DNA from 2 places in the Zhaonella formicivorans genome. Region 2 is predicted to be linked to the other one. Evidence: riboswitches for the same ligand, from Rfam matches in the RefSeq annotation. Region 2 holds a riboswitch; the other holds the start of a gene.

Region 1 (7,759 bases), 760 kb from region 2:
ACCACCGGCATATCCTGTGTCGATAAGTCTCCACTGTTGCATCTTATACCGCCTTCCTCAATAATAAAAAACTAACTTCTCTTGGCTGGTTGGAATGAGTCAGAGAACCGTCCCCTGACTCATTTGGCTTTCTTCCAGCGCAGGTCCGGCTGGCGGGCAGCCCTGACTTCGTCCAACCTGCCCACTACGGTGCTGTGGGGAGCAGTCCGTACCAATTCTGGATTTTCTTTGCACTCCTGGGCAATTTTAGCCATCGCTTCCGCAAAACCATCCAAAGTTTCCTTGCTCTCGGTTTCAGTTGGTTCAAACATCATAGCTTCCTCCACAATTAGCGGGAAGTAGATGGTGGGAGGATGGAAGCCATAATCAAGCAAACGCTTGGCAATATCCAGAGTATGAACGCCATACTCCTTCAGGTTCTTGGGAGTTACAATAAACTCGTGTTTGCAGTGCCTGTCAAAAGGCGAATAATAATATTGCGCCACCAGCTTTTTCAGATAATTGGCGTTAAGCACGGCGTTTTCCGTTGCTTCTTTTAAACCTTCCGCTCCCAGAGCCCGGATATAGGTATAAGCTTTTACCAGCACCCCGAAGTTGCCGTAGAAAGCTTTCATCCGTCCGATGGAATAAGGCAGATCATAGTTTAAATAGTACTTATCTTCATCTGCATTATACTCCACAGTTGGTTTCGGGAGATACTGGGTCAAGAATTCCTTGACACCTACCGGACCTGCTCCCGGTCCGCCTCCGCCGTGCGGTGTAGAGAAGGTTTTGTGCAAATTCAGGTGGACCACGTCAAAGCCCATATCGCCGGGACGAGCATAGCCCATAATAGCATTGGTATTGGCACCATCGTAGTACAAAAGTCCGCCGGCATCGTGCACAATTTTGGCAATCGCTTCAATATTGGTTTCAAACATTCCCAATGTACTGGGGTTAGTAAGCATCAAGGCCGCAGTTTCTTCGTTGACAGCCTGTTTTAAAGCCTCCAGGTCCACATCGCCATCGGCATTAGACTTTATTTCCACGATTTTAAAACCTGCTACTGCAGCTGTTGCTGGGTTTGTACCATGGGAAGAGTCGGGGACAATCACTTTTGTCCTTTTAGTATCGCCACGGTGCTGGTGGTAAGCCTTAATGATCTTCAGGCCCGTCAATTCCCCATGGGCACCTGCTGCCGGCTGCAAAGTCACTTTAGCCATCCCGGTGACTTCCGCCAGGTAACCGGCCAGCTCGTACATCATCTGCAAAGCCCCTTGAACAGTCTCTTCCGGCTGGTAGGGGTGAATCCTGCTGAAACCGGAGAGTCTGGCCATCTCTTCATTGACTTTGGGATTGTATTTCATAGTGCAGGAACCTAAAGGGTAAAACCCTGTATCCACACCGAAATTTTGCTGCGACAGCCTGGTAAAGTGACGCACCACATCCACTTCACTGACTTCAGGGAGTTCCGGTGCTTCCGTTCTCAAATACTCCTGGGGGATAAGGGCCGAAACTTCTTGTTCAGGCACATCAACCGCCGGCAGGGAATAGCCTCTACGTCCCGGCGAAGAAAGCTCAAAAATCAGTTTCTCTTTCACTTACATTCCCCCCAATCTTGCAGCCAAGAGATCGATTTCTTTCTTGGTCCTGAGTTCAGTGACACAGAACAGCACTGCATTATCCATATCCTTATAAAAACGCTTCAGCGGCAGCCCGCCCAAAATCTTATCCTTTAAAAGCTCTTTATTGACTTCATCCGGACATTTCGGCAGTTTTACCACAAATTCCTTGAAAAAGGGCGCCCTAAATACCGGCTCAACCCCGGGAATGGATGTGATTTTGTTAAAAGCATAATGGGCCTTTTGTAAAGATAGGTAGGCCATTTCCCTTAAGCCCTCTTTGCCCAGGGCGCAAAGAGTCATATTGGCCGCCAAAGCGCACAAGGCTTCGTTGGAACAGATGTTGGAAGTGGCCTTTTCCCTGCGGATATGCTGCTCCCGGGCCTGCAGGGTAAGCACAAAAGCCTTTTGTCCTTTATTGTCTATGGTAGCCCCTACAATCCGACCAGGCATACGGCGTACATATTTCTCTTTGGCAGCAAAGAATCCCAGGTATGGCCCGCCAAAGCTGATGCTGTTCCCGAAGCTTTGTCCTTCGCCTACTACAATATCCGCGCCGCATTTGCCCGGGGATTCCAAAATTCCCAGGGACACCGGGTCAACCACTGCCACTACCAGCAGGGCGCCGTTGGCGTGAGCCAGATCTGCCAAACTTCTTAGATCTTCAACATTTCCAAAGAAGTTGGGATACTGGACAATGATGGCTCCGGTATCTTTGGAAACAAGAGGCTCAAAGCTGCTGGCGGGAGAAACCCCTCCGGCGTGCTCCGCCACTCTTATCTCAATACCCTGCCCGGAAGCATAGGTTGCCAAGGTTTCCCGGTATTCAGGGTGAACAGCACTGGAGACAACAACCTGGCTTTTGCGGTCGCAAGCCATGGCCGCAGCTTCAGCCAGCGCGGAGGCGCCATCGTACATGGAGGCGTTAGCCACATCCATGCCGGTCAATTCGCAGATCAGCGTCTGGTACTCGTAAATTGACTGCAGTGTGCCCTGGCTGATTTCCGGCTGATATGGAGTATAAGCCGTGTAAAATTCAGAGCGGAGCAGCAGTTGATCTACAAAGCTGGGTATATAGTGGTCGTATGCGCCGGCGCCCAAGAAACTGATGTAATCGTCTATTGTTTCGTTCTTTTTGCTTAAGCCGGAAACAACTTTTTTCACTTCAGGTTCGGACAGGCCTGCCGGAATAGCCATTGGCTTTTTAAGCCGCAGGCTCTCCGGAATATCGCTAAACAGCTCCTCCACAGAACTGACACCGATAGCGGCGAGCATGGCCTGCCGGTCTTGCTCGGTGTGTGGAACATATTTCATTTTTATTCTGCCTCCTTGAGGAATGCCTCGTACTCTTCGGCGGAGAGCAGGCTTTCAAGCTGTCCTTCATCCTCCACTTCAATAACGATCATCCAGCCTTCACCATATGGGTCGCTGTTAATCAATTCAGGAGAATCAAGCAGTGCTTCGTTGATTTCCACCACTTTTCCACTTACCGGAGCGTATACATCGGAAACAGCTTTTACGGACTCCACCGTGCCGAAAGAATCGTGCTGACTGATTTCATCTCCAACTTCCGGCAGTTCCACAAAAACTACATCGCCCATAGCTTCCTGCGCATGATGCGAAATACCGATTCTAGCCTTGTTTCCTTCTACCTTTACCCATTCATGGTCCTTAGTGTACTTGAGATCGCTTTTAATCATTTTATTTGGCCTCCCTTTTATAAAATGGTGTACGCACAATTTGTGCTTTTACGTCCTTATTTCGGATTTCCACAGTGATGGTTTCGCCAATCTCCGCGTATTTGGTATCGAGAATCGCCAAACCCAAATTCTTCTCCAGGGTAGGAGAGAAACTGCCGGTTGTCACATGACCAATCTGCTGCCCGTCTTTTTTCACGGGATAGCCGGCACGGGCAATGCCGCGCTCGATCATCTCAAAACCGACCACTTTCCTTGGAATACCTGCAGCCTTTTGGGCTACCAAAGCATCCTTGCCGATAAAATCTTCTTTCTCCAAAACAACAAACCTGCCTAAACCTGCTTCCAACGGAGTGACATCCTCCCCTAACTCATGGCCGTAGAGAGGCATTTTAGCCTCAAAACGCAGCGTATCCCTGGCCCCTAAACCACAGGGCAAGATATTATCTCCTCCTGCTGAGAGCATCTTATTCCAAAGCTGGACTGCTTTATCAGGCGGACAGTAAATCTCAAACCCATCCTCGCCGGTGTAACCGGTTCTGGAAATGAGACAATCCACCCCATCTACCTGCCCGTATGTAAACCAGTAATTTTTAATGGCAGACAGATCGGTAGAGGTCAAGCCCTGTAAAATCTGCTCGGCATAAGGTCCTTGAATGGCAATTTGGGCTGTATCTGCTGATTCGTTTACAATTTCCACATTATAACCATCTTTGTGTTGGGCAACCCAAGCGTAATCCTTGTCGGTGTTTGAAGCATTTACAACCAACAAGTATTCGTCATCTGCCACTTTATAGACCAGCAGGTCATCTACAGTGCCGCCGCTGGGCAAACAGAAAACAGCATATTGAATCTGGTTAATGCTTAGTTTGCTGGCATCATTTGTAATCAGCTTTTGTACCAACTTTAAAGCATCAGGTCCTTTTACCCTGATTTCACCCATGTGGCTCACATCGAATAAACCGGCTTTAGTCCGGACGGCCTTGTGCTCTTCTAAAATGCCGCTGTACTGGACCGGCATATCCCAACCACCGAAATCCACCATCTTGGCGCCAAGGGCCCGGTGAACTTCATTTAAAGGGGTTTTTTTCAGTTCGGTCATCCATAAACACCTCCTAAATTTACACTAATCAGTCAGAGGACACATTTCTTCATGTGAAAAATATGTCTCTAAGCAAAATTCTACCCTACTATCATTTAATTATTTATCGCCCCCAAACCGGTGCCTATTTTCTCTTCAACCAAGAATATCTTACCAGAAATGGTAAAGAAAAAGAAAAGGACAAGAGAAAATAGCACAAATTTTAGTTTTGGATTCCTTCACTAATTTGAAGTTCTCCCTTAACCTGTGCTACTTTCCCCTGTCCTTTTACCTGAGAGATTACTCCGGAAAATGCCGGAGTTTCCCCGTTGGTGTCCTACTGGCGTCTTGCCCGCAGCAGGACCTCTCCAGAGGCTGTGTCCGATGACGGTACTTTTGCCTGAGAGTTTCCCCATAAGTTAGCAGCTAATGGGTTGCTCCTTCGGCGCCCCTTGTCAGGGTCTCTCCCGCCACCGTTCATCCACATCTTTCTAACTATAATTATATATCAAATATTTTAAAAATTTACAATGGTATCTATTTAATTTTAGCTAAAAATTTGAGCTAAATTTTAAAAAGAATTGAATAGCAACAGCAAAAATCAACATCGGAAACCGGAGTAATAAAAAATTCTTAGCAAAGCCTTTTTATTAAGTTTTTTTACAATATTCGACAAGATCTTACTATTCCCTTTCGTTTACACAAGTTAATTTTTTCACTAGCTTTTTCCCCCCTGTTTTTGCTCTAAATCTACTGCAGGTTGAATTTTCGGCAGTAAAAATGTCGCGGGAATTTTTATCAGTTCCTGTGGCATACTAAATTAGAATTTTTTTATTACGAGTAGGAAAGTATATTCTTTTTTTCGGAATAGAGAGGAATGGTTAGATGTTCACCAAATCCAAACCTCCTCGTTTAATACCGGGGTCCCTTGGCCTTGGGATAGGTATAGCTGCTGCCGCGCTGGGGGGACTGGGGCTAAAATATCTGGGACGAAAAACAATAGAAAAGTTCAGCCGCAGCGCTATACATACCATTATGACCGATCTTTACAACGAAAATATCTGGGAATTCATTTCTGCTACCACCAGGGTAGGGCCCCAAACCATTGTCGAAGCCAACATGCGGGCAGAAGAAGGCAAAGTTGTTAACCGCCCCCTGGGTACCCCCAGAAAATTTCCTTCGCTGGACAGCCTGATGTTTACTTTCGCCCAACTGGCTAAGCTGCCCACGCCCGGTGATGTCCCCATCGACACTTCGGTAATAATCGGCAAAAAGGCAGCCAAACCTATGTTATTAAAAACCCCGATCATAGTCTCTGGAATGGCTTACGGCTATGCTTTAAGCGAAAAATTTAAAATCGCCTTGGCCAAAGGAGCTGCAATGGCAGGCACAGCCACCAACACCGGCGAAGGTCCCTTTCTTCCTAAAGAACGGAAGGCAGCAAAATATTTAATCCTGCAGTATAACCGCGGCCACTGGAGCAAGTCCATAGAAATCTTAAAACAGGCCGATGCCATCGAAATCCAAATAGGCCAAGGGGCTATCGGGGGTGTTGCTCATACCCTTAGCGCCAACCTTTTGGACAAAAGGTTACGGGCGCAGTTTCAGGTTGCACCTGGTGAAGATGCGGTAGTTCATTCCCGCCAACCAGGCATTAATAGCCCCAAAAAACTGCGGCAACTGGTGAATGAACTGCGGGAAATCACTGAGGGAGTGCCCATTGGAGTAAAAATGGGGGCAGGCAAGAACCTTGAGCATGACCTGGATCTGGCTGTAGAAAGCGGAGTGGACTTCATTGCAGTGGAAGGAGCTGAAGCTGCCACCAAAGGTTCGCCTCCTATCCTGCAGGATGACTTCGGTCTTCCCACCGTGTTTACCATTGCCCGGGCCGGAAAGTTCTTGGCAGAGTCAGATGTAAAAGACAGAGTCAGCCTCATCGCTGCGGGCAAGCTGAATACGCCGGGAGATTTTTTGAAGGCAATCGCCTTGGGAGCCGATGCCGTATATATCGGTACTATGGCTTTGTTTGCCACCGCCCACACTCAGGTTTTAAAGGCGCTGCCTTTCGAGCCTCCCACCCAAGTAGCCTGGTACGACGGCAAAGTGCAGCATAAATTTAACGTTGAAGAAGGCGCTAAGAGCCTGGCCCGATTTATCAATTCCTGTACAGCGGAGATCCAGGAAGGAATTATAGCCTTAGGCAAGACTTCATTGCACCGAGTGAACAAGGAAGATTTAATAGCCCTTGATCCAATTGTGGCCGAGGCTACCGGGGTGGAACCGGCGTATCGACCTAAGTCTGTTTATTAACGGACTTAGGTCGAATCGTCAGTCCTTACTCGTTAGTTTTGGCAACCATAAAGTCACCAGTCCCTGGCAACGACCTTTGGCCGAGTCACTAGTCTCCAGTCATCAGTTACGTGGCTGAATTTCAGGCTACAGCACCGGTGACTAGGGACTAGGAAATGGTGACTGGTGACCGCTAACGACCAACGAGTAAGGACTGACGACGCAGGAGGGGCTTCCAATTAAAGGAAGCCCCTCCTGATACGGCCATTTACCGTCCGGCCGCGGGACCAAATTCAGCAACCCTCTTTGCAATGGGCAGTTTCTCTCAACATCCAGTGCTTGGTAAACATCCTTTTCACCTCTTTTCCCAAGTGAATGTTACCTATCATAAACCATTTTACTACCCCCGTAGGGTATAGTCAAGTTTTGTGTGAACTTTAAAATTAATTTTACTGCCTATTAATTTTACTAACCTGAGAATGCTAAAAAAAAATCCCGATGTAAAAAAAGCAGGAGTTTTTAACTTTATGTCGAAGTAACAGCTTAGCAAATAGCCTGTGAGGTGACCTATGGATATAGGGGCATTAAAACAGCAGGTTATGAAAATCTACAATAACATCAACCAGGAATTATTCAAGACTGGGGTCAAACGCCAGCGGGTAGACATTATCGGTAGGAAAATCGTGATTTTAGCAGAGCACCAAAGGGTGCCTGCCCTCCAATCGCTGGATACAACCCAGCGGCAGCTTACACGGGTTATGGATATGGCCCTGCTAGATTTGTACAAAGAGGAACTGCATAAGCAAATTGAGGCACAATTATCCTTGCCTGTCAAGCTGGTTTTAAAGGACTATGATCCTTTTACCGAAATTGCCGGTACGATTATTGTTTTGGAAGATGACGCGGAATAATTTAATATAGCGTCTTCCGGTCCTCTGCCTGGAGCAGGCACAGGGCTGATCGACTAAACCGCTGCTGGTAGACGGAACTCCTTTGGAGAGCCTTAAAACCGCAGGTTTAAAACACCTAGCCTTATTAAAGGTCTATTAGGTGTTTTAAGCCTGCGGTTTTTTTGTCAGCCGATTTGACGG
Region 2 (7,759 bases):
AGGGCTTTCCGCATTGTTCATAGTAGGTCTCCTGGGTATTGTCAGCCTTGGGAAAATGAACGGCGAGGTCAAAAAGATGTACAACCGTAATCTGGCAGGCGTAATAGCAGCTGCCGATGCAGAAAGAGCCATCAGAGGCATTTCCGAGGCAGGGATAAGGTATACCACAGAAAACGAAATAAGCGCTCAGCAGTCCATCCGGCAGGAAATTAATAAATACAATGGGGACTTTGAACGGGCGCTGAAACGCTATGAAGCCATTGCCACAAACAAGCAGGAAAAAGCAGTCTTAGCCAATTTGCAACAAGCTTATCGCAATTATCAACAGGCAATTGATGAATTAATTACGGCATTCAGCCATGAAAGGGCCTTACAAGTTTATAATTTGGAAGTATTACCAAAAAGGGCGGAAATTTTTAAAGCGGTAAATGAATTAGCGGACTTTAACAGCAAAGCAGCTGCAGCAATGCTTAAACAAACTCAAATGCTGTACGCTTCCATTATCTTAGTATTTGTGGTAATTGTTGCTGTCGCTGTGCTGCTATCCCTGTTTTTAAATCTCTTCATCTCCAGACTGATTACCGGTTCCTTAAACCGGCTCAACCAGGCTGCGGGCAAAGTAGCTTCCGGCGATTTAAGCGAGGAAAATATAGAAGTATATACTAAGGATGAGTTTGGACAATTGACCCAAGCTTTTAATGAAATGACTAAAAACCTCAAAGCACTGATAGCTCAAACGGCCGACGGGGCTGAAAGTCTTGCGGCTTCTTCAGAAGAAATAAATGCTACCATGGAGCAACAGGCTAAAACAGTAGAACATATTGCCAATTCAGCCAGGGAACTGGTAACCGGCGCAGAACAGCAAAGCAGTAAAATTAAAGACTCTATGGCATATATCGAGGAAACTTCGGCAGTAATTCAGCAAATCGCGGCGACTGCTCAACAAGTGGTCTCATCCACCCAGGAAGTCAGCACCAACGCCCGTGCCGGAAACAATGCCATGCATTTGGCCAAAAAGGAAATTGAAAAAATTAACGCTGCTACCGCAGAGGTAGCCACAATTATCAATAAATTAGGTGAACACTCCAAAACTATCGGCAATATCGTCAACCTCATCAGCAACATTGCCGAGCAAACAAATCTTTTGGCCCTGAACGCAGCCATTGAGGCTGCGAGAGCAGGGGAGCAAGGCAGAGGGTTTGCAGTGGTTGCTGACGAGGTAAGGAAACTCGCAGTGCAATCGCAAGATGCTGTGAAAGAAATTAACGGTATTATCAAACGGATTCAGGATAACTCTGTAAAAGCGGTCCAGGCAATGAAAAACAATGAGCAGCTTGTACAAAGCGGAAATCAGGTTATATTGGACGGGGCTGAAACATTCAACCATATTGCTTTGGCTGTGGAAGGCGTATTGCGGCAGATCCAGGAAGTATCAAAATCAACTGATGAGTTGGCCAAAAACAGCGAGCACATAGTCACCGCCATTAAAGATATAGACCAAATTGCTGTCCAAGTAGCTGAGGCCAGCCAAGCCATGGCGGCAACAACCGAGGAGCAGGCGGCAGCAGTTGAAGAGATTGGGGCCTCTACAGAATCCCTGGCTTCCCTGGGCCAGGAACTGCAGCAAATTGTATCCCGTTTTAAGCTGTAAATTAGACATTAAAAAACACCACCCGCAAGCAATCTATAATGAATCTCTGTATTAAAACGGATATTTCTTCTTAAAGAGCCTTTTTATTCCCAAAAAAGGCTTTTTTTATTTCCTCGCGCTTAATCAGCCTTTTGGCCGGTGGTAATTTCCTGAAGATTATAATGTTTTTAATAGGGATTAAAAAACAGGCATTAACTGCCTGTTTGCTTCACTCAGAAAACATTGTTAAGCACCAAAATTGCAATGCCTGCCAGCAAGGCGCTCATAGGAATGGTCAGGATCCAGGCCCAAACAATATTTTTGGCAACAATCCATCTGACGGAAGAAAGTCTTTTGGAGGCCCCTACCCCCATAATTGAAGAAGAAATGATATGGGTGGTGCTAACCGGTGCATGGAGCATGGTGGCCGTAAAGATCACCGCCGCTGCCCCGGTTTCAGCCGCAAAGCCGTTCACCGGCGCCAGCCGCGCCATATTCACTCCCATGGTTTTGATGATTTTCCAGCCGCCCACCGATGTTCCCAAGGCCATGGCTAAAGCACTGGCTATTTTCACCCACGTGGGCACGCTGAATTCGGCAATTAATCCGCCGCTTAAGAGGGCCATGGTAATCACACCCATCGTTTTTTGGGCATCATTGCTGCCGTGGTTTAAGGCCATTAGCGCTGCTGAAACGATTTGGGCTTTGGAAAATATTTTAGTAACGGTCGAGGGCCTGAATGGTTTTAGGATCCAGTAAAGAATGACCATCAAGGTATAACCTACAATAAAACCAATAACTGGCGATAAAAAGAGCCACAACAGAATTTTAAAAAAGAAATTAGTCCAATGTACGATCAGGAAAGAACCCTTGTAGACAATAGCCGAACCTAACAGCCCGCCAATCAGCGCATGGGACGAGCTGCTTGGCAAGCCAAAATACCAGGTAATGAGATTCCAGATTATGGCACCGAACAGAGCGGCAATTACGACTGTTTGGGGGATCAGGTTGGGATCTATGATATCCGCGCCTACCGTCTTGGCAACTTTGACACTGATAAATGCGCCGAAAAAGTTTAGCAGAGCAGCCATGGCAATTGCAGCCCGGGGCGATAAAACCCTGGTAGAAACAGAGGTAGCTATGGCATTGGCTGTATCGTGAAACCCGTTGATAAAATCAAAGATAAGCGCCAATACAACCACCAGCACTGTCACAACTATGGTTGCACTAAGCATGCTTCATTACAACCCCTTCAACAATATTGGCCACATCTTCGCAGGCATCGAGGGTTTGTTCCAGGCGCTCGTAAATTTCTTTCCACTTGATCACATCAATAACGGGGGTGTTTCCGCTGAACAGACCTGTTACCGCTTGGCGGAAAAGGGCATCTCCTTCCTCTTCTATTCTGTTTATTTCAATGATTTTTTCCGTTAACTTTTTGCTTTTCTTCATCACTTTGAGTTCTTCCATCAGGTCAATCAGTTCCTTGGTACAATTTAAAATCAGGTTGCTCATTGTTTTTGCTTCTTCGGTAGCGGCAGTTACCTTAAACATGATAAACCTGCTGGCTGTGGACTCGATGAAGTCAGCAATATCATCCATCTGCTTGCCTATGCCGTAAATGTCCTCCCGGTCGATAGGAGTAATAAATGATTTATTAAGCTCTTTAAAAATTTCATGAAGCTGCTGATCCCCCTTCCGCTCCATCTCTTTGATTTCTTTGAATTTAGATTCGCCGTTTTTTAGATCTTCTACTAACTCTTTTAAAAGCTGGGCCGCTTTATACATGGTATGGGCGGAAGAGATAAACAGATCAAAAAATTTGTCTTCTTTGGGCGTTAATTTAAACATCGCAAACCTCCATAGCTCAATTACTCCTGTGGTCTTGTTAACATTTTCACTTAAACACTACACCGCTGCTAATGTTAGCCGGTTTGTAGCACAAGTATAGAATACTACAAAATCTGCTAAACTCCAACAGAGAAATTTTGCGAAAAATTACTTTATCAGCGCCCAAAAACAAAGAACCTAATAAAAAACCTTTCTCCGGCTATACTAAGATACAAGAGGTGTTGACTATTGCTGTGTCATCGCCTGCTTCTCATCAACCTTAACAAATTGTCCTTCCTTCAAGATCGTTCCTCCATTGATCACCACCTTTTCCACCCCCGCATTTCCCGAGGAGTAAACCAGGTATTGCATTACTTTTCACTCTCCTATAATTTTTACTAAAACCCGCTTTCTGCGCTTGCCGTCAAATTCCCCGTAAAAAATTTGTTCCCAGGGACCGAAGTCCAATTTGCCATTGGTAACGGCTACTACAACTTCCCTGCCCATGATAGTCCTCTTTAAATGGGCGTCGGCATTATCTTCGTAGACGTTGTGACGATACTGCTGATACGGCTTCTCCGGAGCAAGTTTTTCTAAGAATACTTCAAAATCATGATGCAGTCCGCTCTCATCATCATTGATGAAGACACTGGATGTGATATGCATAGCGTTGCAAAGTAAAAGCCCCTCCTTAATGCCGCTTTCTGCCAAGCAATCCTCAACCAGAGAGGTAATGTTAATAAACTCCCTTCTGTGTTTAGTTTCAAACCAAAGCTCTTTTCTGTAGCTTTTCATGCTTTCCCTCCAAAAAACATGTATTTTTTGCAGATTAAATTCTACACCTTTAACTTCATACCTGCAATCCTGAGGGAACCAGGAAACCAGGGGGGGAACCAGGGGGACGGTCCCCTTGGTTTCATGCCGGGCGCACAAAAAAAAGCGGCAAGGACCGGTAGGCCCTTTGCCGCCTATATAAAGGATACTAGCGGATAACAAATTAGTTTTACCGTTTAGTTTCCAGCTTAGTTCATTCAGCACATTCAGGATGGAGGATGCACTGGTAGTTCAAGCAGAATTCGCAGATGACCCGTTCTCGCTCAGCTGTATAGCATTGACCAAACTGGATCGTTTCAGGCATATGGCCATTCACCATTTTTCGTCCCCTCCCTTTTATTTTAGTAAAAAATAAAAAATCAAGGCTGCTTACCTTGACCTCCGGGAGAGCTAATGAAATTTGCGCCTGAAAATTCATTGGGCTCCTGGTGAAACAAAAAGTCAAACCTTTTTGTTTCTGTCACACTCTGTCCTTTTGCCTGAGAGAATTAATCCTTCGGCGCCCGCCAGCTGCAGGTCTCTCCAGAGGTTCGTCCCGGATTGGTAATTCATCACCCGGAGGTGAAACCTGAGAGATTCAGGCTGACGCCTTTGCCCCTTCGGTTGGCATCCCGTATACCATCTTCCAATCCGTTCATCCGCAGTATTAAGTTATGTTAGTTACATTATATGTAAGCTGACCTAAACAGGCAATGCAATTTCTGAGCATATTCTGTCAAATCCCATTTAACTATTTAATAGGTTTAATTATCTGAGCTTATTCTTTTACTAATGCTGATTTAGGGCTCGATAAAAAACCCTTGACATTTTTGTCAAGGGTTCGTTAGCATTACTGTTATTTTCTAGTAGAGGCTTGCTCCGGTAGCACCTGCACCCCAGCAGCCGCCAAAACCGCCGCCAAAGCCGCATCCTCCTCTGCCCCAGCCGCCTCTGAAACCACGGCCAAAGCCAGGTGTGAAGGTACCATCTTCTAAAGCCTTGATGCGCAGGTCAATATTCTCTTTCATCAGCTTGCCTTGCTCTGCGGTGATATCGCCGTTAGCCACCCACTCGTCGATAACTTGCTTCCTCAGTTCCAGCATTTGCTTTTGCAACTCAACATATTTATCCGCAGTGTTTGAAGTGGTGGCGGCAAAAGCGTAGGAAACGAAGGTGGCCATTAACAGCACTACCAGGGTAAGTACGGCAACTTTTTTCAACACAGTGTTCACCTCCTCGTCTTTTATTTTACCTTTCGCATTTAAGTTCGTAAGCAAAAGCAAAATTTAGGGGGGTACTATGATATTTTTTTACAAAAACTTTTTAAAGCATAACAGAATTCTTACTACCAGCCGCACCCTCTGTTTCGGGGCCCCATAGGCCCGCATTCCGAGTTTCCTTGTCCGGCCTGCGGTATAAGCTGCGGCTGTTGGTTCACCGGCCCCTTACCCTTCGGCCCTCTTTCACCGACCCGGCACCACATGCCGGGAAACATCCTTTCCATCTTGTCCTCGCTGCCCCTCATTACCTGTTCCAAAGGCTGGCTTTTTAATTCCTCGATGCTGAGCTCGGCACCGCCTGCTTTGGAACGTTCCCACAGCAAGTACTGATTGACTGTTAACCCTGCCTTGGCAGCTTCTTGCCTTATGCTCAGTTCAGCATTATCCACAACCAGATAGCCCTGAAACTCGCGTTTAGCCAATTCATCATGCAAAATCTGCTGCAGCTTCTCCCTGTCTATGGCATTTCTTGCCTGTTCCTTTAAAGGAACCACTGCCACAATTACCGTATTACCCTGTTCCTTTTGCAAATACCCCAGCTCGACCGCTTTTACCGCTACCAGGTTGACCGCCTGGTAAACATCCTCCCCCTTAAGGTTAAGTCTCTCCAGTACAGCCTGGCCTTCCGCATCCATGGCTTTGGCCCCGATAATCCTGTTTTCCCGGTCCACATTGAGCTCGATGCTGGAAGCCAAATCCATAGAAACTGCAGCTACTGCCTGGGGCATAAATACGGGTTTGAGCATTCCCAACGCCAGCGTAATGATCAGGAGGGCAGCAGCTATTCCTCTGAGGTAATATTTAGGAAAGGACCTAGGCTTTGGCAGCGGCAGTTGAATTGTCTCCCCCGGGCGGGGCCGGGGCACTGGGACTGAAACCCGAAGAAAATCGCCTTGCTCGGTGACAACTACCATTGTTTTTTTATCCAAACTAATGACTATGCCTTTCGTAAATTCCACGGATTTCACCTACCTTTGTCGGGAAATTGGATCAAAGCACGCATGGGCAGGAACTCCTCCCTAGTCAGAATTAAAACCAAAGCAATGATATATCTCCTGCCGCTCTCCAGCACTTTTCTGCTTTGTCCCGTAATATACATCAGCTCTTTGATAGGCAGCTGTTTTGTTGCCAAAAGTCTCTCCAGCAGAGCTGCATTTTCCGTGACAGCCGCTGCCACTTGCATCAAATTCCTTTTCGTGTCCTGGTGTTTGGGCGAATCCTTAACCAGGGCATTTAGGGGTATGTTAAATTCCAACAGCGCCTGTTGGAAGTTGGCTACCATCTCGGCCTGTTCCCTTGCTTCTTCTTCCTGTCTAAACTGCTCCCAAGCTTCTTCTGCCTCCTGCTTAGTCTGTTCTGTCTCGTCAACCATTGGCATTGTGACATTTTTAAAGCGCGCTTCTTTCCGGAAGTAATCTACCAGCCGGTTATGAATTACCAATTGGGCGTAATTTAAAAAGCTTTTCCCCTTAGCTGCATCATAACTGTCAATTGCCTCGTTAAAAGCAATCAGCCCGATGCTCAATTCATCATCATTCGCCCAGTTTAAAGTTTTACCACAGATGCTGTTAACTATGGATGCAATCCGGCCCTTGTAGGATAGGAGCAGCTGTTCCCTGGCCAACTCACTTCCAGCCTTAGCCTCAGCCAAGAGTTGCATCAAGGCGGCCTCTTCCAAAGGTACTCACCCCTTTGTATTAACTTCGTAAAAAGTTTAAATTTTAGGGAGGTATATTTTAGTGGCCAGCGTCTAGTCCCTAGTCGCCAGTGGCGCTCTCCGACCGCGTCCTTAGTCCTTAGTCGTTAGTCCTTAGTGTCGGCCTTTGGCCGAGTCCCAAGTATTAATCCCTAGTCCCCAGTTACATCTTTAATACTGATGACTGGCGACTGGTGACTAACTTTGACTGGCGACCGGTAAATAAAACTGCCTGCGGCTGGGCGCTGGCGACTCGACGCGGTTCGCTACTAGGGTCGCGTTTTCAAGGCTCGCATGGCGTTTAGGACCGCAATAACGGTAACGCCTACATCGGCAAACACTGCCTCCCATAAAGTGGCAATACCGCCCGCACCCAAAAGCAAAAAGACCCCTTTAACACCCAGAGCGAAAATAATATTCTGCCAGACTATGCTTCTGGTCCTTCTGGCGATTTTGATGGCGCTGACCAGTTTAGAAGGTTCATCAGTCATCAAAACTACATCGGCAGCC

What was found. A riboswitch is a leader RNA that binds a small molecule or an ion and turns the genes downstream of it on or off. The one in region 2 is predicted to bind glycine.
Region 1: another riboswitch for glycine. It lies ahead of gcvT (glycine cleavage system aminomethyltransferase GcvT); the one in region 2 lies ahead of EYS13_RS10100 (secondary thiamine-phosphate synthase enzyme YjbQ).

The regions. Positions count from the first base shown of each region.
Region 1 is NZ_CP085524.1:2,810,827-2,818,585, reverse strand. It holds gene EYS13_RS13810 (lipoate--protein ligase family protein) at 1-42, opposite strand, end outside; gene gcvPB (aminomethyl-transferring glycine dehydrogenase subunit GcvPB) at 120-1,580, opposite strand; gene gcvPA (aminomethyl-transferring glycine dehydrogenase subunit GcvPA) at 1,581-2,915, opposite strand; gene gcvH (glycine cleavage system protein GcvH) at 2,918-3,301, opposite strand; gene gcvT (glycine cleavage system aminomethyltransferase GcvT) at 3,303-4,400, opposite strand; glycine riboswitch at 4,657-4,754, opposite strand; glycine riboswitch at 4,758-4,859, opposite strand; gene EYS13_RS13785 (FMN-binding glutamate synthase family protein) at 5,265-6,689, shown strand; gene EYS13_RS13780 (Na-translocating system protein MpsC family protein) at 7,238-7,579, shown strand.
Region 2 is NZ_CP085524.1:2,048,632-2,056,390, forward strand. It holds gene EYS13_RS10085 (methyl-accepting chemotaxis protein) at 1-1,651, shown strand, start outside; gene EYS13_RS10090 (inorganic phosphate transporter) at 1,864-2,865, opposite strand; gene EYS13_RS10095 (DUF47 domain-containing protein) at 2,858-3,481, opposite strand; gene EYS13_RS16295 (hypothetical protein) at 3,707-3,832, opposite strand; gene EYS13_RS10100 (secondary thiamine-phosphate synthase enzyme YjbQ) at 3,839-4,255, opposite strand; glycine riboswitch at 4,752-4,830, opposite strand; gene EYS13_RS10105 (DUF2680 domain-containing protein) at 5,137-5,496, opposite strand; gene EYS13_RS10110 (anti-sigma factor domain-containing protein) at 5,619-6,512, opposite strand; gene sigI (RNA polymerase sigma-I factor) at 6,518-7,213, opposite strand; gene EYS13_RS10120 (heavy metal translocating P-type ATPase) at 7,519-7,759, opposite strand, start outside.